Regions from separate parts of the Streptomyces asoensis genome, predicted to be linked through region 2. Evidence: riboswitches for the same ligand, from Rfam matches in the RefSeq annotation. Region 2 holds a riboswitch; each other region holds the start of a gene.
What was found. Region 2 has a riboswitch for S-adenosylmethionine ahead of thrC (threonine synthase). Riboswitches for the same ligand answer to the same signal wherever they lie in the genome.

Region 1 (7,171 bases), 1.7 Mb from region 2:
CCGGACCGGTCATCGCGTACATCGTCACCAAGCGGATCTGCCTCGGCCTCCAGCGCCGGGACCGGGACAAGGTGCTGCACGGTCGCGAGACCGGCACCATCAAGCGCCTGCCGCACGGTGAGTTCATCGAGATCCACGAGCCGCTCAGCCAGGAGCAGCTGCACACCCTCACGGCGCACGAGCAGTACGAGCCGGCCGCGATCGGCGCCGCCGTCGACGAGAACGGCGTCGAGCGCAAGGTGAAGGGCAAGGAGAAGCTCCGCGCCAAGATCAGCGGGGCGTACTTCGGTGAGGACCAGCAGATTCCGAAGCCCACCGCGGAGGAGTACAAGGAGATCACGAGCGGCCACGGCCACCACTGATCGCTGAGGCGTCGCCACGCCACGGGAAAGGGCCTCGTCCGGTCTTCGGACGGGGCCCTTTGCCGTGCCCACGGGCTGGATAGGGTGGGGTGCACCTTGTCATGAGGCGCACGACGACACACGACGCACACGACGACACACGCAGGAGCGGCTATGAGCGCTGTGACCCCCGCTGGAGGCGACACCGCGGCGGGCCGTTCCTGGCCCGAGGTGCTGAACGGCCTGCTGTACGGTCGCGACCAGGACGCCGACGCCACGTTCTGGGCGCTGGACCGGATCATGCGCGGCGAGGCCACCGACGCGCAGATCGCCGGGTTCGTGGTGGCGCTGCGGGCCAAGGGCGAGACCGTCGCGGAGATCAACGGGCTCGTCCGGGCGATGTACGAGCACGCCAACCTGATCGAGGTGCCCGGCCCGACCGTCGACATCGTCGGCACGGGCGGCGACGGCGCGAAGACGGTCAACATCTCCACGATGTCCGCGATCGTCGTGGCCGGCACGGGTGCCACGGTCGTCAAGCACGGCAACCGGGCCGCGTCCTCCGCGTCCGGCGCCTCGGACGTCCTGGAGAAGCTCGGCGTCAATCTGGAGCTGACCCCGCGGCGCGTTGCCGAGGTGGCCCAGGAGGCCGGGATCACCTTCTGCTTCGCGATCAAGTTCCACCCGGCGCTGCGTCATGTGGGCGCCGCGCGCGGCCAGTTGGGCATCCGCACGGTGTTCAACGTGCTCGGCCCGCTGACCAACCCCGCCAAGGTACGGGCCCAGGCGGTCGGGGTCGCGGACCCGCGGATGGCGCCGGTCGTCGCCGGCGTCTTCGCCGAGCGCGGCAACTCGTCCCTGGTCTTCCGGGGCGACGACGGTCTCGACGAGCTGACCACGACGGCCACGTCCCATGTGTGGGTCGTCCGTGACGGCAAGGTCACCGAGGAGACCTTCGACCCGCGTGACGTCGGGCTCGAGCTGGTCCCGGTCGAGGCCCTGCGGGGCGGCGACCCGTCGTACAACGCGGAGGTCGCCCGCCGTCTCCTGGAGGGCGAGTCCGGCCCGGTGCGGGACGCCGTGCTGCTGAACTCGGCGGCAGCCCTGGTGGCCCTGGAGCCGGGCTCCGGCACCCTTGCCGAGCAACTGCGCGTCGGCATGGACAAGGCGGCCGAGTCGATCGACTCGGGTGCGGCCAAGCGGGCGCTGGACCGCTGGGTCGCCGCCACCAACGCGTGACGCCTCACCGCTGATGGCCGTCCCGCGATCCGGACACGGGTTGCGGGACGGCGATCACTTCACGTACGTTCCTGTGTCAGGTCATGAGTGACAGTCATGAGGCCCCGGCCGACTGTCCGGCAACCCTCCGTCCGTGGCGGGGTGCCCCGGGTGAAGACCAGGCCGTAGGCAGCGAGGTCTACGGCAAGCGCGGACCCCTCGCACTCTTCTGAGTGAGTACCGCCAGGGGTCCTGGTCGTTCGAGGGAGCCTTCCGTGAGCAAGCGAATGCGATAGGGCGTAGAGCCCCGCCTCCGCATACCCCTTTCACCTTCCCCCGTGCTCGAGCCATGCCCGCTCGCACGGTGGTTCCCCCTTGCCTCTCACGGGAGTTCGCCATGTCTGTCTCCACCGCTGCCACCGCCCGTACCGTTTGTGCACCGCTGCCCGTTCTCGGCCGGGATGTCACGGTCCCGCTCGTGACGGGCGGCGAGGTCAGCTACGCGGCGCTCGACTACGCGGCCAGCGCCCCCGCCCTCCAGCGCGTCTGGGACGACGTGGCGGCCTACGCCCCGTACTACGGCAGCGTCCACCGGGGCGCCGGCTACCTCTCGCAGCTGTCCACGGACCTCTTCGAGAACGCCCGCAGGACGGTGGCCGAGTTCCTGGACTGCCGCCCCGACGACCAGCTGGTCTTCACCCGCTCGACGACGGACTCCCTCAACCTGCTGGCGCGGGCCCTGCCCGCCGGCTGCCAGGTCTTCGTCTTCGAGACCGAGCACCACGCCTCGCTGCTGCCCTGGCAGGACGCCCGGGTCACCTACCTCAACGCCCCGCGCACCCCGCGCCAGGCCGTCGAGGCGCTGGAGCGGGCCCTCGCCGACCGTGACCCCTACGGCCCGGCCCTGGTCTGTGTCACCGGTGCCTCGAACGTCACCGGCGAGCTGTGGCCGGTACGCGAGCTGGCGGCCGCCGCACACGCGCACGGGGCCCGGATCGTCCTGGACGCGGCCCAGCTGGCCCCGCACCACCCGGTCTCCGTGCAGGAGCTCGACGTCGACTGGGTCGCCTTCTCCGGTCACAAGCTGTACGCGCCCTTCGGCTCCGGGGTGCTGGCCGGCCGCGCCGACTGGCTGGTGGAGGCCGACCCGTACCTCGCGGGCGGCGGCGCCAGCCGCAAGGTCACGCGGCGCGAGGACGGGGGAGTGGACGTGGAGTGGCACGAGAGCGCCGCCCGCCACGAGGCCGGCTCCCCGAACGTGATCGGCGCCTACTCCATCGCCTCGGCGTGCAAGGCCCTCACCGAGGCGGGCTTCGACAGCCTGGTCGCCCGGGAGGAGTACCTGATCGCGAAGGTGCGGGCCGGTCTGGCCGAGGTCCCGCAGGTGAGGGTGCTGTCCCTGTTCGGCGACGACGCCCCGCGGGTCGGCGTGATCTCCTTCGTCGTCGAGGGCTGGAACAGCTCCCACTTCGCCGCCGCCCTCTCCGCCGAGTACGGCATCGGGGTCCGCGACGGCCTCTTCTGCGCCCACCCCCTGGTCCGCACGCTGCTGGGCAGCGACCCCCAGACCCAGGGCGAGTGCGGCGCCCCCGAGGCGGCTCCCGGCGAGAAGTCCCTCAACGCCATCCGGGTCAGCTTCGGCGCGGGAACCCCGGACGAGCACGTGGAGCGCTTCGTGAACGCGGTGCGCGAACTGGTGAGCGAGGGCGCGCAGTGGCAGTACCGGACGGAAGACGGCCGCTGCGTGCCCGCGGTCTGAGCGACGGGCCGCCGGAGGCGGTGTTCAGTCGGTCAGGAGTCCAGCCCGATCGCGAACGCCGCCTCCAGGTCGTGCTGCGAGTAGGTACGGAAGGCGACGTGCGTGTCCGTGCCCTCCACCCCGGGGATCTTGCTGATGCTGCCCGGGATGACCTCCGCCAGGTCCTCGTGCTCCTTCACCCGCACCATGGCGATCAGGTCGTACGTCCCGGTGACGGAGAAGACCTCGCTGACGGAGTCCAGCGAGGCGATCCGCTCCGCGATCTCGGGAATCCGGTCCACGCTGGTCTTGATGAGGACGATCGCGGTGATCACGGCTGGTTCTCTCCCTCGGGGGCCGGAGCTGGGGCGGCCTTCACTCTAGCCGCCCGCCCGTCTCCCACCGCCGCCCTTCCGGGGCCGCCCTTCGGGCCTTGCTCGGTTCCGAAACGGGCCCAGGCGTAGAGGAGCCCCAGGCCGAAGCCCACCAGGTGCGCCAGATAGGCCACCCCCGGCCCCTGGGCGGCCCGCCCCGCCGCCACCCACTGGAGGGCCGCCCAGAAGGGCAGCACGACCCAGGCGGGAAAGCGCAGCGGCAGAAAGAACAGGAACGGCAGGAGACTGGTCACCCGCGCCCGGGGGAACAGGTACAGAAACGCGCCGAGGACCGCGGAGATCGCCCCGGAGGCGCCGACCAGGGACTGCGACGACTCGGCGTTGGCGGCGGCGTAGCCCAGCAGGGCCAGGTAGCCGCAGCCGAGGTAGAAGAGCGTGAACTCGACGCGGCCCATCCGGTCCTCGGTCATCGTCCCGAAGACGTAGAGGAAGAGCATGTTGCCCAGCAGGTGCACCCAGCTGCCGTGGACGAAGAGGGCCGTGGCCGGGGTCAGGACGGCCCGTGGCGCACCCTCGAAGAGCTCGCCGGGCACCACGCCCCAGCGCCGGAAGTAGGCGCGCTGCGCGGCCAGCAGCTCGTCGCCGGAGCCGTACCCCGGATTGAAGCCCGAGGCGGGCCCGATCAGGAAGATCAGGCAGCACAGGGCGATCAGTGCGTAGGTCACCGGCGCCGGGCGGTTGCGGACCACCCTGCCGACCGTCCCGTTCCAGTTGCCGATCATGGGAACAAAGCATGGCGTAACCGGACGCACTCTCCCGGACCGCCTCGCCGCCGCGGACGGATGGGCGGCGAGTACCCGCCAGGCCGTAGGGTTACGAGCCATACGCGCGGGGGAGCCTCCGGCCCGACCCCGGCAACCGGAAGCACGACACTAGAAGGAAGCGGAAAGCCAACGATGACGGTTCCCCTGCCGACCGCCGCGACGCGGTGGCGCTGCACGCTCTGCGGCAACCTCACGCGGTTCGACGTGACGCGCTCGTCGAAGGTCGTCGAGTACGTACACCTCGACCTCGCCGGTGAGCCGAAGGTCGAGGAGCGCGAGGTGGTCAGTGAGACCATCGAGTCGGTGCGGTGCCGCTGGTGCAACGCCGTGGACCAGGTGGAACTCGTGGATCGGCCGGGCGCCGGCTCCTGACGGGAGGCGGCCGCGCACAGGTATTGGGGTGTGACGGATGGTGGAGAGCGCAGGCGGGGGGCCGGGCGACGGCGCCGCCGAGATGCTCGACCGTCCGCTGCCGGACGGCGTGCGGCGCAGGGTCGTACAGATCGTCTCCGACGGCTTCGGTGGGCTGACCGTCGGCGAACTGCCCGTTCAGTTGCGGCAGTACGCCCGGTTCGCACCGAACCGGCGGGCGAAGTTCGCGGGCAACGCGATGGCGGCCGCGCTGGAAACCGATCCGCTCTTCCGGCAGCGCATCGCCGAGAAGTTCAGAGAGGCCCAGCCGGAACTGGCCGGCGCTCTCGACTCCGGCTCGCCGACCCCGGCCGCGGACCCGCACGAAGTGGCGGCCGCGGCCTATGTGCTGCGGCCCACCGGCTGGGTGAAGCTGGTCACCGCGGCCGGCGAGGAGGCCCAGCGGGCGGACGCCGAGCGGGCCGACGAGGAGAGCCGGGCCGAACTGGAGCGGCTGCGCGAGGAGCTCGACCGGGTCCGTGAGCAGTCCCGGGTCGGCACCGAGGGGCTGCGCGCCGAACTGGACGCCGCGAAGAAGGAAGCGGAATCGCTCCATCGCAAGCTGCGTTCGGCCCTCAGCGACGTCAAGCGGGGCGAGGCCGCGCTGCGCAAGGTGCGCGGCGAGCTGGACACCGTGCGCGCCGAGGGGCAGACCCAGGTGTCGGCCGCGGAGAGCGATGCCCGGCGGCTGAAGGCGCGGCTCGGCGAGGTGGAGGCGGCGCTGGAGGCCACCCGGCGGGCGGCGCGCGAGGGCCGCAGCGTCGAGGACATGCGGGTGCGGCTGCTGCTGGACACGGTGCTCGACGCGGCCCAAGGGCTGCGGCGGGAGCTGGCGTTGCCGCCGGTGTCGGTGCGTCCGGCGGAGACCGTCGACGCGGTCGAACCGGGACGAATGACCCCGAAGGACATCGCCACGCGCGCCCTGTCGGAGAACGATCCGGCCATTCTCGACCAGTTGCTCGCGCTGCCCCAGGCCCATCTCGTCGTCGACGGCTACAACGTCACCAAGACCGGTTATCCGCAGATGCCGTTGGAGAAGCAGCGGCTCAGGCTCCTCGGGCAGCTCTCGCAGCTCGCCGCGCAGACCGGCGCCGAGGTCACCTGTGTCTTCGATGGCGCCGAACTGGCCGCTCCGGTGCTGCTCGCGCCGCCGCGCGGGGTGCGGGTGCTGTTCTCCAGGCCGGGTGTCACGGCCGACGAGCTGATCCGTCAGCTGGTGCGGGCCGAGCCGCCGGGCCGGCCGGTCATCGTCGCCTCGACCGATCGCGAGGTGGCCGACGGGATCGCCAAGGCGGGTGCCCGACCGGTGGCTTCCGCGGTACTTCTGAAGCGACTGTCCTAAACGTCGAAGTTCCAGGTTTATTGCCCGAATTGGCGGGATCGTCACGCAACGTAGCGTCAATCGAGCATGACTACACGTGAGTTGATTGAAAAAACTGCGTTGCGTGATGGGTTTTTTTCTCCTGAGGATTTGAACTGATCACGGCGAGGTCACTAAGGTCAGGGCTCGAATCTCCAAACGGGTGATCACTCAAAAGAAGGAGCCCGTCTCCGTGGCGTCCCATCGTCGACCGAAGCAGCCGAGTCGCGCGCGCGTGACCGTGCTGACCACCGCAGCCGCCGCTGCCGTCGTACTGAGCTCACAGGCCGCCAACGCGGCGCCCAGCGAGAAGCTCACGAAGGACGAGGTCAAGACCAAGGTCGACAAGCTCTACGAAGACGCGGAGCAGGCCACCGAGAAGTACAACGGTGCCAAGGAGAAGCAGGAGAAGCTCCAGAAGGAGATCTCCACCATCCAGGACAACGTCGCCCGCGGTCAGGCCGACCTCAACGAGCTGCGCGACTCCATGGGCCTGGCGGCCGCGGCCCAGTACCGCACCGGGTCCATAGACCCCTCCCTCCAGCTGCTCCTCTCCTCGAACCCGGACGACTACCTGGACAAGGCGTCCGCCGCCGACCAGCTCAGCGCCCAGCAGGTCGAGGCGCTGAAGAAGATCCAGGAGAAGCAGCGCGAGCTCGCCCAGGAGCGCAGCGAGGCCTCCACCAAGCTCAAGGACCTCGCCACCACCCGCACCGAACTGGGCAAGAAGAAGAAGGAAGTCCAGGCCAAGCTCACCGAGGCGCGCAAGCTCCTCAACACGCTGACGGCCAAGGAGCAGGCGTCCCTCGCCGCCGCCGACGACCGCGCCAGCCGCGACGCCGGCGAGCGCGTGGACCTCGGCGACGCCCCGGCGGGTTCCGGCCGGGCCATGGCCGCCTTCCAGGCCGCGCAGAGCCAGCTCGGCAAGCCCTACCAGTACGGCG
Region 2 (7,171 bases):
CGGGCGATACGCGAGGAACTGGACCTGTCCCCGGTCCGCTACTACCAACTCCTCAACGCCCTCCTGGACGACCCCCGCGCCCTTGCCCACGACCCGGTCACGGTGAACCGACTGCGCAGGGTGCGGGAGGCGAGGCGGGGGGAGCGCTAGCCGCGGGCGTGCGTTGGTTATCGTCGGCGTATGGGCACCCACGAGACGCACTCCACGGATTCCGAGCCCCTTTCTCTCCCCGTTCCGGTCACCCCCGCGGGCCGCGCCGCGCTCGACGCGATCCTCGACCGGCCCTCCACCACGCTCGTCGCGCTCGACTTCGACGGCACCCTCGCCCCGATCGTCGAGAACCCGGAGGACGCCCGGGCGCACCCCGACGCCGTCCCCGCGCTCACGGCCCTCGCGCCGAAGGTCGCCGCCGTGGCCGTCATCACCGGGCGGCCCGCCGAGGTCGCCGTACGGCACGGCGGCTTCGCCGGGGCCGAAGGGCTGGAGCACCTCTCCGTCCTCGGCCACTACGGAGCCGAACGCTGGGACGCCCGCACCGGCGCCCTGAGCGCCCCCGCCCCGCACCCGGGAGTGGCCGCCGTCCGCGCCGAACTCCCGCGGGTCCTGGCCGCCGCCGGGGACCGGCCGGGTGTCTCGGTCGAGGAGAAGGGCGGCCGGGCCGTCGCCGTCCACACCCGCCGCGCCGACGACCCGCGGGCCGCCTTCGAAGCGCTGCGGGCCCCGCTCACCGACCTGGCCGGCCGGCACGGCCTGATCGTCGAACCCGGCCGGATGGTCCTGGAGCTGCGCCCGCCGGGCATGGACAAGGGCGTCGCCCTGCTGGAGCACGTCCGCGAGACCGGCGCGCGGTCCGTCCTCTACGCCGGCGACGACCTCGGCGACCTGCCCGCCTTCGCCGCCGTGGAGAAGCTCCGCGCGGACGGTGTACCCGGACTGCTGGTGTGCAGCGGCAGCAGCGAGGTCGGCGAACTGGCCGAGCGCGCGGACCTCGTCGTCGACGGGCCCGCCGGCGTCGTACGGCTGCTGCGGGAGCTGGTCGCTCAGCTCGGCTGAATCTCCCGCAGGGCGTTCAGCTGGTCCAGGAACCACTGGGCCGGGGGCAGCGCGGTCGCCGCCGCGGACAGCCGCTTCGTGCGCTCGGCCCGCTCCTCCGCCTTCATGGTCAGCCCCTCGTACAGGGCGCGGGCGGTCTCCAGGACGTCGTACGGGTTCACCGTGATCGCGTCCTCGCGCAGCTCCCAGTAGGCCCCCGCCTCCCGGGACAGGACCAGCGCGCAGCCCTCGTCGGAGACGACCGGGATCTCCTTGGCGACCAGGTTCATGCCGTCGCGGATCGGGTTCACCAGGGCGACGTCGGCCAGCCGGTAGGCGGCGAGGGAGCGGGCGAAGTCGTCCTTGAGGTTCAGCAGGACCGGGGTCCAGCCGGGCGTGCCGTACCGGGCGTTGATCTCCTCGGCCAGGCGCTGCACCTCGGCCATGTAGTCGCGGTAGACGGCGAGGTCCTGGCGGGAGGGGTAGGCGAAGGCCACGTGGACGACCCGCTCGCGCCACTCCGGGTGGTCGTCGAGCAGCTGCCGGTAGGCCAGGAGCCCGCGCACGATGTTCTTGGACAGCTCGGTGCGGTCGACCCGGACGATCGCCTTGCGGCCCTCGCCGATCTCCGCCCGGAGAGCCGCCATGCGCTCGTCGACGTCCGGCCGGTGCGAGCGCTCGCGCAGGAACTCGGCGTCCGCACCGAGACCGTGCACGCCGATCTGCGTCTTGCCCGGCCCGCCGGCGAACTCCGTACAGCACGCGGTGAACGCGTCCGCCCAGCGCCGGGTGAGGAAGCCCAGGCGGTCCGCGCCGAGCATCCCGTGCAGCAACCGCTCGCGCACGTCCCCCGGCAGCAGCGCGAAGTAGTCCACCGGCGCCCACGGCGTGTGCGAGAAGTGTCCGATGCGCAGGTCCGGGCGCAGCTCACGCAGCATCCCCGGCACCAGACACAGGTGGTAGTCCTGCACGAGGACGGCCGCGCCGTCCGCCGCCTCCTGGGCCAGCGCCTCCGCGAACGCCCGGTTGTAGGTCTCGTACGACGCCCACTGACGGCGGAACTCCGCGTCGAAGGTGGGCTCCAGCGGCGTCTGGTAGAGCAGGTGGTGGACGAACCACAGCACGGAGTTGGCGATGCCGTTGTAGGCGTCCTCGTGCACGTCGGCCGGGACGGCCAGCATGCGCACGCCCTCCTCGCCGACCCCGCGCCGGACCGCCTCCCGGTCGCCGTCGGAGAGCGCCGAGCACACCCAGAGGGCACCCGTGTCGGGCCCGATGGCCGACAGGCCGGAGACCAGCCCGCCGCCGCCGCGTTTCGCGTGCAGCGTGCCGTCCTCGCGCACCTCGTAGGAGACCGGGCCGCGGTTGGACGCGACCAGCACCTCGGCGGCCCGAGCGGGAGTGTCGTGCGTGGAAGCCATACGCCTCAACCTAGCCCGGTCGGGAAACGCTCAAACGTACGGTCGCGCTGTGTGGACGGGCCGTATCCGGCCGTGTCGCCGCTGTCGGCGACATGCCGTATACGGCCCGTCCGACGGTCACGCGACCTTGCGGGTCGCGTACTCCGCGATCTCCGCCATGGGCGGCCGTTCCTCGGTGTCCACGGAGTAGGTGCGCGGCTCGAAGCCGTCCGTGCTCCGTTCGAACTGGGTGAGGGACGGGCGGATCAGGTGCCCGCGGGCCAGCCGGAGCTGGGCGGTGCGGTAGATGGCCGCCGCCATCCGGCCCAGCGCCTGCCCGTCCTGATGACGGTGCTTGCGCACGCCGATGTCGACCTGGGCGAGGGCGTCCAGGCCCACCAGGTGCAGGGCGTCGACCAGCATGCCCAGCTCCACGCCGTAGCCGACGGGGAACGGCAGCTGCTCCAGCAGACTGCGTCGGGCCGCGTACTCGCCGCCGAGCGGTTGCACGAACCCGGCCAGCTGCGGCCAGTGCATGTTGAGCAGCGGACGGGCCATGAGCTCGGTGACCCTTCCGCCCTGGCCGGCCGCGCCGCCCAGCGGACGGTCGTACATGCCCTTGACCAGATCCACCCCGGGGTCGGTGAGCAGTGGGCCGACGATCCCCGAGACGAAGTCGGAGGAGAACTCCCTCAGATCGGCGTCGATGAAACAGACGATGTCCCCGGTGGTGACCAGCAGGGAGCGCCACAGGACCTCGCCCTTGCCGGGCACGGCCGGTATCCGCGGCAGGATGTCGTCCCGGTGGACGACCCGCGCGCCGGCCGCCGCGGCCACCTCGGACGTGCGGTCGGTCGATCCCGAGTCGACGACCACGATCTCGTCGACGAGCGGGACCTGGTGCATGAGGTCGTGACGGATGATCGCGACGATGTCACCGACCGTCTCCTCCTCGTTCAGCGCGGGCAGGACGACGGACACCGACTGGTTCGTGGCGCGCTTCGCGGCCAGGATCCGGTGGAGCGGACGATCGGTCGCGGACCAGGAGCGGGTGGCCAGCCAGCGCTCAGTTTCTTGAAGCACAGTCTGCGGCTCCTCACTGTCGTGATCACACCGGGTGCACAGGAGGTGACCGTGTGATCCATCTCGCGGTTCGGACGACTATCTCAACTGTCCTGGCCTTCGGTTACAGTCTTGAACAACGCGGATGACCATCGCATGTCCGAGGTCTCCCCCCGTTCACAACTTCATACCGCTCATCCAGAGGGGCAGAGGGATACGGCCCGATGAAGCCCCGGCAACCCTCCAGCCGGTCTCGTAACGATCACTGATCCATGTGGTGATCGCTCCGCGAGGCTCCCGGCTCGGGAAGGTGCCAAATCCGTCTCACGGCGAGATGCGTCGTGAGGAAGATGAGGAGAAAGGGCCTCGCCTCACATGGCTGCGCAGACTGTTGCAAGCACCACTGATGCAAGCACCACCGACTCTACGACGTCCTCTGCTGTCGATCTCGGTCCGGCCGCGGCGTTGACCTGCCGCGAGTGCGGCCACCGTGTGCCCCTCGGCCCGGTCTTCGCCTGCGAGGAGTGTTTCGGCCCGCTCGAGATCGCCTACGACTTCTCCTCCTACGACACCGAGGAGCTCCGCAAGCGCATCGAGGCGGGCCCCGCGAACATCTGGCGCTACGCGCCGCTGCTGCCCGTCCCCGCGGACGTGGCCGACAAGCCCAACATCAACCCCGGTTGGACCAAGCTCGTCCAGGCCGACAACCTCGCCCGTGAACTGGGCGTCGACGCCGGCAAGCTCTTCGTCAAGGACGACTCCGGCAACCCGACGCACTCCTTCAAGGACCGGGTCGTCGCCCAGGCCATCGAGGCCGCCCGCGCGTTCGGCTTCACCACTCTCTCCTGCTCCTCCACGGGCAACCTGGCCGGTGCCGTCGGCGCCGCCGCCGCCCGGGCGGGCTTCCGGTCCTGCGTGTTCATCCCGCACGACCTGGAGCAGGGCAAGGTCGTCATGGCCGCGATCTACGGCGGCGAGCTCGTCGGTATCGAGGGCAACTACGACGACGTCAACCGCTTCTGCTCCGAGCTCATCGGCGACTCGGCGGGCGAGGGCTGGGGCTTCGTCAACGTCAACCTGCGGCCGTACTACGCCGAGGGCTCCAAGACGCTGGCGTACGAGATCTGCGAGCAGCTCGGCTGGCGGCTGCCGGACCAGCTGGTCGTGCCGATCGCCTCCGGCTCCCAGCTGACGAAGATCGACAAGGGTCTCCAGGAGCTGATCAAGCTCGGGCTGGTCGAGGACAAGCCGTACAAGATCTTCGGCGCGCAGGCCGAGGGCTGCTCCCCGGTGTCCGTGGCCTACAAGGCCGGGCACGACGTGGTCCGCCCCCAGAAGCCGAACACCATCGCCAAGTCGCTGGCCATCGGCAACCCGGCGGACGGTCCGTACGTCCTCGACATCGCGCGGCGCACCGGCGGCGCGGTGGAGGACGTGAACGACGAGCAGGTCGTCGACGCGATCAAGCTGCTGGCGCGGACCGAGGGCATCTTCGCGGAGACCGCCGGTGGTGTGACGGTGGGTGTGACGCGCAAGCTGATCGAGAACGGTCTGCTCGACCCGACCAAGACGACCGTCGTCCTCAACACGGGCGACGGACTGAAGACCCTGGACGCGGTGGCCGGCACCGGGCTGACCGCGACCATCCGCCCGAACCTCGACTCCTTCCGAGAGGCTGGCCTCGCGTCATGAGCGTCAACGTCCGTATCCCCACCATCCTGCGCACCTACACCGGCGGCCAGGCCGAGGTGAAGGCCGAGGGGGCGACCCTCGGTGAGGTCATCGCCGACCTGGAGAAGAACCACACGGGCATCGCCGCCCGGGTCCTGGACGACCAGGGCAAGCTGCGCCGGTTCGTCAACGTGTACGTGAACGACGACGACGTCCGCTTCGAGCAGGGTCTGGAGACGGCGACCCCGGACGGCGCCGGCGTCTCGATCATCCCGGCCGTCGCCGGCGGCTGAACGGTCGCTGGACGGTCGCTGGACGGTGGTGGGAGCGATGACTGACCGTCGTTCAGTACCCATCGGTAGTAACCGTCGGTAACAGTGATTACCGAGTGTTCATCGAATTGCCCTCTCCGCGATAGAAGCGGAGGGGGCAATTCAGTGTGGTTGAGCGCGGTACAGTTGGGGAACCCGGTCCGGATCACCGGATCCGGAGCCTTTGATTTCTGCCCCTGGCCCGATAAGAAGTGGCCAAAGTGCGCGCCGCTTTCGTGGCTTTTGTGGCCTTTGTGGGGCCCGACTTGCCCTCAATTCGGGCGAATTCTCGCCACATTCCGGATCCCATGCGTCCGGAATTCTCGTCCGACTGACCTGTTGCAGACGGCAGTTGGACAGATACATTCAGCCGCGGTCGACGCGTTCCGGCGCACGCCCCCAAGCCAACCGGGGGGTGAGGTCTGACCCGGATTCGCGAAGTGCGGATCTGTGCAAGGGCCAGTAATAGGGGAGTTAGGCATGGCTCAGGGCACCGTCAAATGGTTCAACGCGGAGAAGGGGTACGGCTTCATCGCGGTCGACGGTGGTGCGGATGTTTTCGTCCACTACAGCGCGATTCAGATGGACGGCTACCGCACCCTGGAAGAGGGTCAGCGGGTCGATTTCGAGATCTCGCAGGGTCAGAAGGGGCCGCAGGCGGACATGGTCCGTCTCGCGACCGGCTGAAGCGCGCGCCGACTGAAAGCGTCGTTCTTCTGTACATCTGTCGAAGGGCTCGCACCCCCACGGGGTGCGAGCCCTTCGGCCTGTCCGGGGGCGTCGGCGAGACGTCCCTGAGAGGTGTCCGGAAGGGCACGGGTCCGGTGGAGGCGCTTGCACTCTCCTGGGTCGAGTGCTAATCATTGGCGTTAGCACTCTGAAGGTGAGAGTGACAACGAGGACCGGGTCGGTGAGGCCCGCAGGCCAGGTGGGGCAAGGAACCACGAGGCCGGCGAGCCGTCCGTCGCGGGCGCCAGCGCGGTCCGGAGCAATCCACCCCAGTCCGGGAGGACCACTTCACATGGCCAAGATCATCGCGTTCGACGAGGAGGCACGGCGCGGCCTCGAGCGCGGCATGAACCAGCTCGCGGACGCCGTGAAGGTGACGCTCGGCCCCAAGGGCCGCAACGTCGTCCTCGAGAAGAAGTGGGGCGCACCCACGATCACCAACGATGGTGTTTCCATCGCCAAGGAGATCGAGCTCGAGGACCCGTACGAGAAGATCGGCGCCGAGCTGGTCAAGGAAGTCGCCAAGAAGACGGACGACGTCGCCGGTGACGGTACGACCACCGCGACCGTCCTCGCCCAGGCCCTGGTCAAGGAAGGCCTGCGCAACGTAGCCGCCGGCGCCAACCCGATGGCCCTCAAGCGCGGTATCGAGAAGGCCGTCGAGGCCGTCTCCGGTGCCCTGCTCGAGCAGGCCAAGGATGTCGAGACCAAGGAGCAGATCGCTTCCACGGCCTCCATCTCCGCCGCCGACACCCAGATCGGCGAGCTCATCGCCGAGGCGATGGACAAGGTCGGCAAGGAAGGCGTCATCACCGTCGAGGAGTCCCAGACCTTCGGTCTGGAGCTGGAGCTCACCGAGGGTATGCGCTTCGACAAGGGCTACATCTCGGCGTACTTCGCCACCGACATGGAGCGTATGGAGGCCGTCCTCGACGACCCGTACATCCTGATCGCGAACTCCAAGAT
Region 3 (7,171 bases), 4.7 Mb from region 2:
GTTTCGGCAGCTCCCGCCGTTCCGGCGGCTCCGGCGGTGACATCGTCGGCAAGTGTCCGGCTCATGCGGGACGCACCTTCCTGGTCGCCGCCACCACGATCCGCGGGTCGAGCAGCGGGTAGACGAGATCGACGACCAGATTGGCAGCCACGAAGATCAGCGCCCCGAACACCACGACCCCCTGGACCAGCGGGATGTCCTGGACGGTGACCGCGGCGGCGGTCACCCGGCCCAGACCGTCGCGGGAGAACACCGTCTCGACGACGACCGAACCGGCGATCAGCTGGCCGGCCAGCAGCCCGACGACCGTCAGCGCCGGCAGCGAGGCGTTGCGCAGCGCGTGCCGCAGATGGATGCGCAGCCGGCCGGCGCCCTTGGCCCGGGCGGTCTCCACATAGGCCTGGTCCAGTGCCGTGAGCAGGCTCTTGGCCAGCACCTGCGCCACCAGGGCGCCGGTCGGGATCGCCAGCGTCACCGCGGGCAGCACCAGGCCCCGCAGCCCGTCGTTGCCGAACGCCGGGAACAGCCTCGTCCGGAAGGAGAACAGCTCGACGAGCACCAGCCCGACCCAGAACGTCGGCACCGACACCCCCAGCGGCGGCAACGACAGCAGCAGCTGCCGCAACCACCGCAGGGTGGTGTAGGTCGCCAGTACCGCCAGGCCGCCGCCGAGGGCCACCGCGAGCAGCAATGCCGCCCCGGTCAGCTGGAGGGTCTGCGGCAGCGCGTCGGCCAGCGTCGAGGTCACCGGCCGGCCGGTGGACACCGAGTCGCCGAAGTCGCCGCGCACCGCCCTGCCGAGACAGTCGGCGTACTGCGCGAGAACCGGCTTGTCGAAGCCGTACTCGTGCCGCAGCGCGGCGAGTTGGGCCGGATCGACCTGGCCCGTGTCCGCTCCCGCGCCGGCCATCGCCGAGACGGGATCACCGGGCAGGTAGTCCAGCACGAGGAAGGACACCGTGTAGGCCGCCCACAGCACCCCGAGGGCCTGCGCGAGTCGCTTGACCACATAGAGACGCATGCCGGCCGCTACCCGATCCAGGTGTCGTGCAGCTGGATCCGGCTGGAGGCCTCGAAGTCGAGGTTGTGCACCTTCTTGGCCACCCCCAGCTGGGTCTGAAGCTCCACCACGGGTACGACATAGGCGTTCTGAACGATCAACTGCTGTGCCTGGGTGACGAGTTGCTTGCGCTTGGCCGTGTCGGTCGTCGCGGCCTGCTGGGTCAGCGCGGTGTCCAGCGCGGTGGCCGGCAGGTGGTAGAAGTTGGCCAGCCGGGTGGAGTACGAGCTGCGCAGGATGTCCGGGTCGGCGCGGGTCACGTTGCCCCACACCGCGTCGAAGTCACCGGACTGAAGGGTCGGGGAGAACTGGGCGATCTGGAGCTGCTTGAGCACCACCTCGACACCGACGGCCTTGAGCTGCTGCTGGATCAGTTCCAGCGCGGGCTGGTTGGTGGCCGCGTTGGCGAACCACTTGACGGTCAGGCTCAGCTTCTTGCCGTCCTTGACCCGGACGCCGTCGCTGCCCGCCTTCCAACCGGCCGAGTCCAGCAGGGACTTCGCCTTGGCGGCGTCGAAGGCCAGGTCCGAACCGAGATCGGCGTAGTCCGGTGTGGTGTGCGCCAGGATGCTGGTCGCCGGCTCGGTGCCGGTCGGGAACACGGCGTCGACGATCTGCTGCCGGTCGATGGCGAACAGGATCGCCTGGCGTATCTTCGCGTCCTTGAAGAGCGGCCGGGAGTTGTTGAGCCCCAGGTTGAACACCACGCCCGGGTTGGCCCGTTGCCGGAGGTTCACCGCGCCGCCCTTGAGCGCCGCCTCGTTGGCCCGGCCGACGCTGCCGATCGCGTCCACCTGGCCGGACTGGAGGCTGCCGGTGCGCACGCCGGCCTCGGGCACCACCTTGAACACCAGCTTGTCCAGGTACGCCTCGCCCTGCTTGGTCCACAGCGAGGAACCCCAGGCGTACTTGGCGCGCTTGGCCAGGGTGATCGACTGGTTCTGCACATAGCCGTTCAGCACGAACGGCCCGGATCCGACCACTCCCTTGCTGCACTTCTCCTGCGGGCTCCTGCGCGCGCTCGCCGACGACTCGATCCCCAGCGAGTGCGTGGCCGTGGCCTGGAGGAACTGCGCGTTGGGCTGCTTGAACTTCACCCGCACCGTGAGCGGGTCCACGGCGGTGGTGCTCTCCACGCCGCTCAGGTACCCCTGGGCGAGTGTGCCGAGGGCGCCGAGCTTCGGCACCGCGTCGAAGTTGTCCTTGACCACCTGCGCGGTCAGCGGTGTCCCGTCGCTGAAGGTCACACCTGATCTCAGGTGGAACGTGAACGTCGTGGTGTCCGGGCTGATGTCCCAGCTCTTCGCGAGCCATGGCACGATCTTGCCGGTCTTGGGGTCCTGGTCGGTCAGGGAGTCCACGACCTGACGCAGTGAGTAGATGGTGTCGTTGCTGCCCACCTGCTGCGGATCCACGCAGCCGGCGTCGGAACCCACCGCGAAGGTCAGGGTGCCACCCGACTTCGGGCTGCCGCCCTCGCCGCTCGAGGTGCCGGTGTCGCTCGACGAGCAGGCGCTGAGCAGAAGGCTGCCGGTCACGAGGGCGGCGAGCGCCGCCCACCGGGGGGTACGGGAATCCGGATGCGCTGTCACGGGATGGTTCTCCTACTCCAAGGTCACCGCGCACATGCCGGAGCGGAACGCGGCCATGGCTGTGCGCGGAGGGTGCCGGCCTCGCACGGGCCGACACTGCTCAGAACTGTGCGGGGGACTGTTCAGGGGGAGGGGATGTCGACGACTGTGTCGATGGCGAAGTCGCTGACGGCATGACCGTGCTGTGGGCGAGGGTCAGCCTGCGAGGTGGGGCGTGATCAGCCCTGACACAGACAGCTGGCGGAACGCCGCAGGTCGATGTGGCGTCGGCGCGAGAATCCGGAGAACAGCGCCGCGGTCGCGATCGAGGCACTCAGGTTGCCGCTGAGCCGCACGCTGGTCCTCCACATCTCAGGCCCCCGAACCGGGGCCACGCGCTTGCAGAGTCGGTGACCCTGCCGGGCTTTCACCTGGAGCACCCCACCGCGGAGGAGGGTTGCCGGTCAGCTAGCCAGGGCTTGATGCTGACACTCAATGCCGGGGTCGATCTTACGGAGTACTGACATTATCCGTCAATATCGGTAGGAGAGTTGAACAGCTCCGCCGCACCGGCCGTGACGGCGGGTGCGGCGGAGCGGTATCAGCGCCGGCCGGCCGCCCGTCCGGTGAGGAGGGTGGCGGCGTGGGTGGTGGCGTGGGCGGCTACAGCTTGCGGGCGAGGCCGCCGTGTTCGCCGATGACGTCCGGCGCGGGGGAGGTGGCCTCCGGGCGCCAGAGGGGGACCGAGACGACTCCGGGCTCCAGGAGCTCCAGGCCGTCGAAGTACGCCGTGATCTCGTCGACGGATCGCAGGTTGTACGGGACGGCGCCGCTTTCGTTGTAGGCGTCCTGGGCCTCTTCGAAGACCGGGTCGATGCCCCGCGAACCGTCGTTGATGGAGAGGTAGCTGCCGGACGGCAGTGCCGCCATCAGGTTGGTGACGATGGAGCGGGCCTGGTCGTGGTCGGCGACGTGGCCCAGGATGTTGCTGAGGATGAGCGCGGTGGGACGGCTGAAGTCCAGCGTCTCGGCGGCGCGCGCCAGGATGCGCTCCGGGTCCAGCACATTGGCGTCGACATAGGAGGTCGCGCCCTCCGCGGTGGAGTAGAGCAGGGCGCGGGCGTGGGCGAGGACCAGGGGATCGTTGTCGACGTAGACGATCCGGGTCTCGGGGGCGAGACGCTGGGCGACCTCGTGGGTGTTGTCGGCGGTCGGCAGGCCCGTTCCGACGTCCAGGAACTGTCGTATGCCCGCCTCGGAGACCAGGTACGTGATGTTGCGGCGCAGGAACGCGCGGCTGCTGCGGGCGATGGTGACGATGCCGGGGAACACGGCGGTGTAGGCGTCACCGGCCTGCTCGTCCACGGGGTAGTTGTCCTTCCCGCCGAGCCAGTAGTTCCAGATGCGGGCCGAGTGCGGCACCGAGGTGTCGATCTTCTGATGTGCCGCTGATCCGGGCGTGGTCACATGGTCGGTCATGAGGGGCGTCCGTCTTTCGGCCGAGGCGTGGGCAGTTCGAGCCACAACTTACGTCCCAACGACCCTGGTACGTACACCCGTTCACATTTTCGGTGGGTTCGAACAGTGCCCTCACGGAGACATCCGGGTTCACGTCTCCGTGTCGGCCGGTCCGGACGCACCGCTCACACCTCGCTCGCACCTCGTCCCGGAACCCCTCAACTCGCCTTGTGCATAGGTACATTGAGACCGCCCAATCCTTGAGCGAGTGGGGGCGAGGATGCGCGACACGGTCCTGGACGGCCGGTACACGCTCACCGAGCGGATCGGTGCGGGCGGTATGGGTGTGGTGTGGCGGGCCAGGGACGCGCGGCTCGAACGCACGGTGGCCGTCAAGCTGCTGAGCCTGCCACCGGGCACGGTCGGTGCCGAGCGGGAACGGCTGCTCGCCATGTTCGGGCGGGAGGCGCGGGCCGCCGCCGCCCTCGACAGCTCGTACATCGTGCCGGTCTTCGACCACGGCGCGGAAGGTGAAGTCCCCTACCTGGTCATGCCGTTGCTCTCGGGGCGGACCCTGCGCGAGCTGCTGGCCGAGGGGCCGCCGGCGCCGGAGCGGGTCGCGGTGCTCGCGGCACAGGTCTGCCGGGCCCTGGCGACCGCGCACCGGGCCGGCATCGTGCACCGCGACATCAAACCGGCGAACGTGATGCTCACGGACGAGGGCATGGTGAAGGTGCTCGACTTCGGCATCGCCAAGTTCCTCGACGCGACGACCGGCGGCCGGCTCACCGTGACCACCGACTCGCCCGTCGGCACCCTCTCCTACATGGCGCCGGAGCGCTTCACCCGCGGCGCGGACGACGGGCGCACGGATGTGTACGCGCTGGGCTGCACGGTGTACGAGATGCTCACCGGCGCACCGCCCTTCGACTCGGCGTCGGCGCCCGCGCTGATGCACTGCCATGTGTACGAGACACCGCAGAAGCCGTCGGTACGGCGTCCGGGGCTGGCCCCCGCCTGGGACGAACTGGTGGGGCGGATGCTGGCGAAGCCGGTCGATGAGCGACCGACGGCGGAGGAGGCACGGGCGCTGTTCGAGACGCTGGCCGTGGCCGAGGCCGCGCCGCCGCTCTCCGAGTCCGCGCCCCCACTCCCGGATCACACCGCCCTGCCGGGGCAGCACTCCGCTTCCATCGAACCGGGGAGCTCGGACCGGGTGTCCGCGCATCGGAGTGAGCAGGATCCTGCCCCTGCCCCTGCCCCTGCCCCTGCCCCGGCTCCGGCTCCTGCCCTCGCCCCGGCGCCGACCCCGGGGCCGTTCGCGGCGGAGGCCACGCCCCTCGGAGTCGACGTCACCTCGTACCTGCTCGCGCCGCCCCGCCCGAGGCAGCCGCCGACCGTTCCCGCGGCCGCCCGTCGGCGCGGGCGCGTCGCGTGGATCGGGGCCTCCGTGGTCGCCGTCGCGCTCGTGGCCGCAGTCGCCGTCCTCCAGCCCTTCGGCGGCGGCGACAGCGACGACGAGGGGAGTGGGAAGAACGGCTCGGGCGGGTCGAAGGCCGGCCTCGTGGCCCCGGTGGCGAAGACCCAGACGCTCACGCTCGGCTCCGCCGCCGACTCCAAGGGCCCCGCCCCGGCGGTGCGGAACGCCCGCAAGGGCGGCACGGTCACGGTCCTCGAACCCGGCGAGATCACCACCGTCGACCCGGGCAACATGTGGTCCGGCGCCGACCGGTTGATCTCCCGCCTCGTCTACCGGAGCCTGACCGCCCTCAGAACCCTGCCCGACGGCTCTGTCCGACTCGTCGGGGACCTCGCCCAGGACACCGGTCGGTCGTCGCTGGACGGCCGCGAATGGACGTTCACCCTCAAGGCGGGCCTCACCTACAACGACGGATCGCCCGTACGCGCCCAGGACTTCGCGTACGCGGTCGAGCGCGCCCTCGACCCCGACGAGTTCCCGATGGGCGACCGCACCCTGCGCAGCTTCCTGCTCGGTCCCGAGGACGCGGACGGCATCGGCGGCGAGCACGAAATGCCGCCGGGTGTCATCGAGACCCCGGACGACAGCACGATCGTCTTCCACCTCGACGGCGCCCACCCCGACTTCAACGTGGTCCTGGCCGGCCCCAACGGCGCACCGGTGCCGGAGCGGGTCTCCGACATCTCCGGTACGTCCGCCCTCCTGCCGTCGACGGGCCCGTACCAGATCGGCTCCTTCACCGGCGCCAGGAACCTCACGCTCACCCGCAACCCGAAGTGGCGCGCGGACACGGACCCGGTGCGCACCGCGTACCCCGACCGGTACGAGATCACCGGCGCGCTCACCCTCGACGAGATCAAGTCCCGGATCCGCGCGGCCGGTCCGGACTCCGCCGTGATGACGTTCTCCGGCTCGCTGGACAAGGACGGGCTCGGCACGACGGACGGCGCCACCGGCAGCGGAACGGTCAGGGTGACGTCACCCGCCCCCTACGTCCACGCGTACTCCGTCGACACCGAGCGGGTACCGAAGCTGAAGGTCCGTCAGGCCATCGCCACCGCGTATCCGGCGGCGGACGTCCTGGCCGCGAGCGGCGAGGACGGCGTCGCCACGCACCACCTGATGCCGCCGGGCATCCGCGGTTCCCGCGACTTCGACCTGTACGGCGCCGGCGCGCACGGTGACCCCGGCGCCGCCCGAGCGCTGCTCACCGAGGCCGGCGAGACGGCCTACCCGCTCACCGTCGCCTATGCGACGACAGCCGACGAAGCACGGGCGAAGGCGGTGAAGAAGGCCCTGGACAAGGCCGGTTTCCGGGTGACGCTGAAGAACGTCGACATCTCCGACATCTACGAGAACGCGGGGAAGGGCGAGTACGACCTGGTCCGCCTGCCGATGAACGCCAGTGGCCTCCCACTGGCGTCGGCCTATCTTCCGGACTCCTTCGACGGCCGCTACACCTACCCGACCACCTCCAACTTCTCCCGGCTCGACAGCGAGGCCGTCAACACCGCGATCGACGAGGCCAACGCGACGACGGACCTGGCGGCGGCCGGCGAGAAGTGGTCCACGGTCGATCGCCGGGTGATGGAGCAGGCAGCG

Region 1: another riboswitch for S-adenosylmethionine. It lies ahead of G9272_RS13305 (aminotransferase class V-fold PLP-dependent enzyme); the one in region 2 lies ahead of thrC (threonine synthase).
Region 3: another riboswitch for S-adenosylmethionine. It lies ahead of G9272_RS46300 (putative leader peptide); the one in region 2 lies ahead of thrC (threonine synthase).

The regions. Positions count from the first base shown of each region.
Region 1 is NZ_CP049838.1:2,957,748-2,964,918, reverse strand. It holds gene qcrB (cytochrome bc1 complex cytochrome b subunit) at 1-362, shown strand, start outside; gene trpD (anthranilate phosphoribosyltransferase) at 516-1,580, shown strand; SAM riboswitch class IV at 1,660-1,776, shown strand; gene G9272_RS13305 (aminotransferase class V-fold PLP-dependent enzyme) at 1,957-3,318, shown strand; gene G9272_RS13300 (Lrp/AsnC family transcriptional regulator) at 3,351-3,632, opposite strand; gene G9272_RS13295 (rhomboid family intramembrane serine protease) at 3,629-4,414, opposite strand; gene G9272_RS13290 (hypothetical protein) at 4,589-4,828, shown strand; gene G9272_RS13285 (NYN domain-containing protein) at 4,866-6,209, shown strand; gene G9272_RS13280 (C40 family peptidase) at 6,421-7,171, shown strand, end outside.
Region 2 is NZ_CP049838.1:4,678,060-4,685,230, reverse strand. It holds gene G9272_RS20845 (DUF3263 domain-containing protein) at 1-150, shown strand, start outside; gene otsB (trehalose-phosphatase) at 181-1,053, shown strand; gene G9272_RS20835 (alpha,alpha-trehalose-phosphate synthase (UDP-forming)) at 1,041-2,453, opposite strand; gene G9272_RS20830 (glucosyl-3-phosphoglycerate synthase) at 2,571-3,515, opposite strand; SAM riboswitch class I at 3,686-3,851, shown strand; gene thrC (threonine synthase) at 3,870-5,186, shown strand; gene G9272_RS20820 (ubiquitin-like small modifier protein 1) at 5,183-5,458, shown strand; gene G9272_RS20815 (cold-shock protein) at 5,957-6,163, shown strand; gene groL (chaperonin GroEL) at 6,498-7,171, shown strand, end outside.
Region 3 is NZ_CP049838.1:9,398,421-9,405,591, forward strand. It holds gene G9272_RS41630 (ABC transporter permease) at 1-65, opposite strand, end outside; gene G9272_RS41635 (ABC transporter permease) at 62-1,021, opposite strand; gene G9272_RS41640 (ABC transporter substrate-binding protein) at 1,030-2,652, opposite strand; gene G9272_RS46300 (putative leader peptide) at 2,871-3,002, opposite strand; SAM riboswitch class IV at 3,022-3,131, opposite strand; gene G9272_RS41645 (SAM-dependent methyltransferase) at 3,295-4,110, opposite strand; gene G9272_RS41650 (protein kinase domain-containing protein) at 4,370-7,171, shown strand, end outside.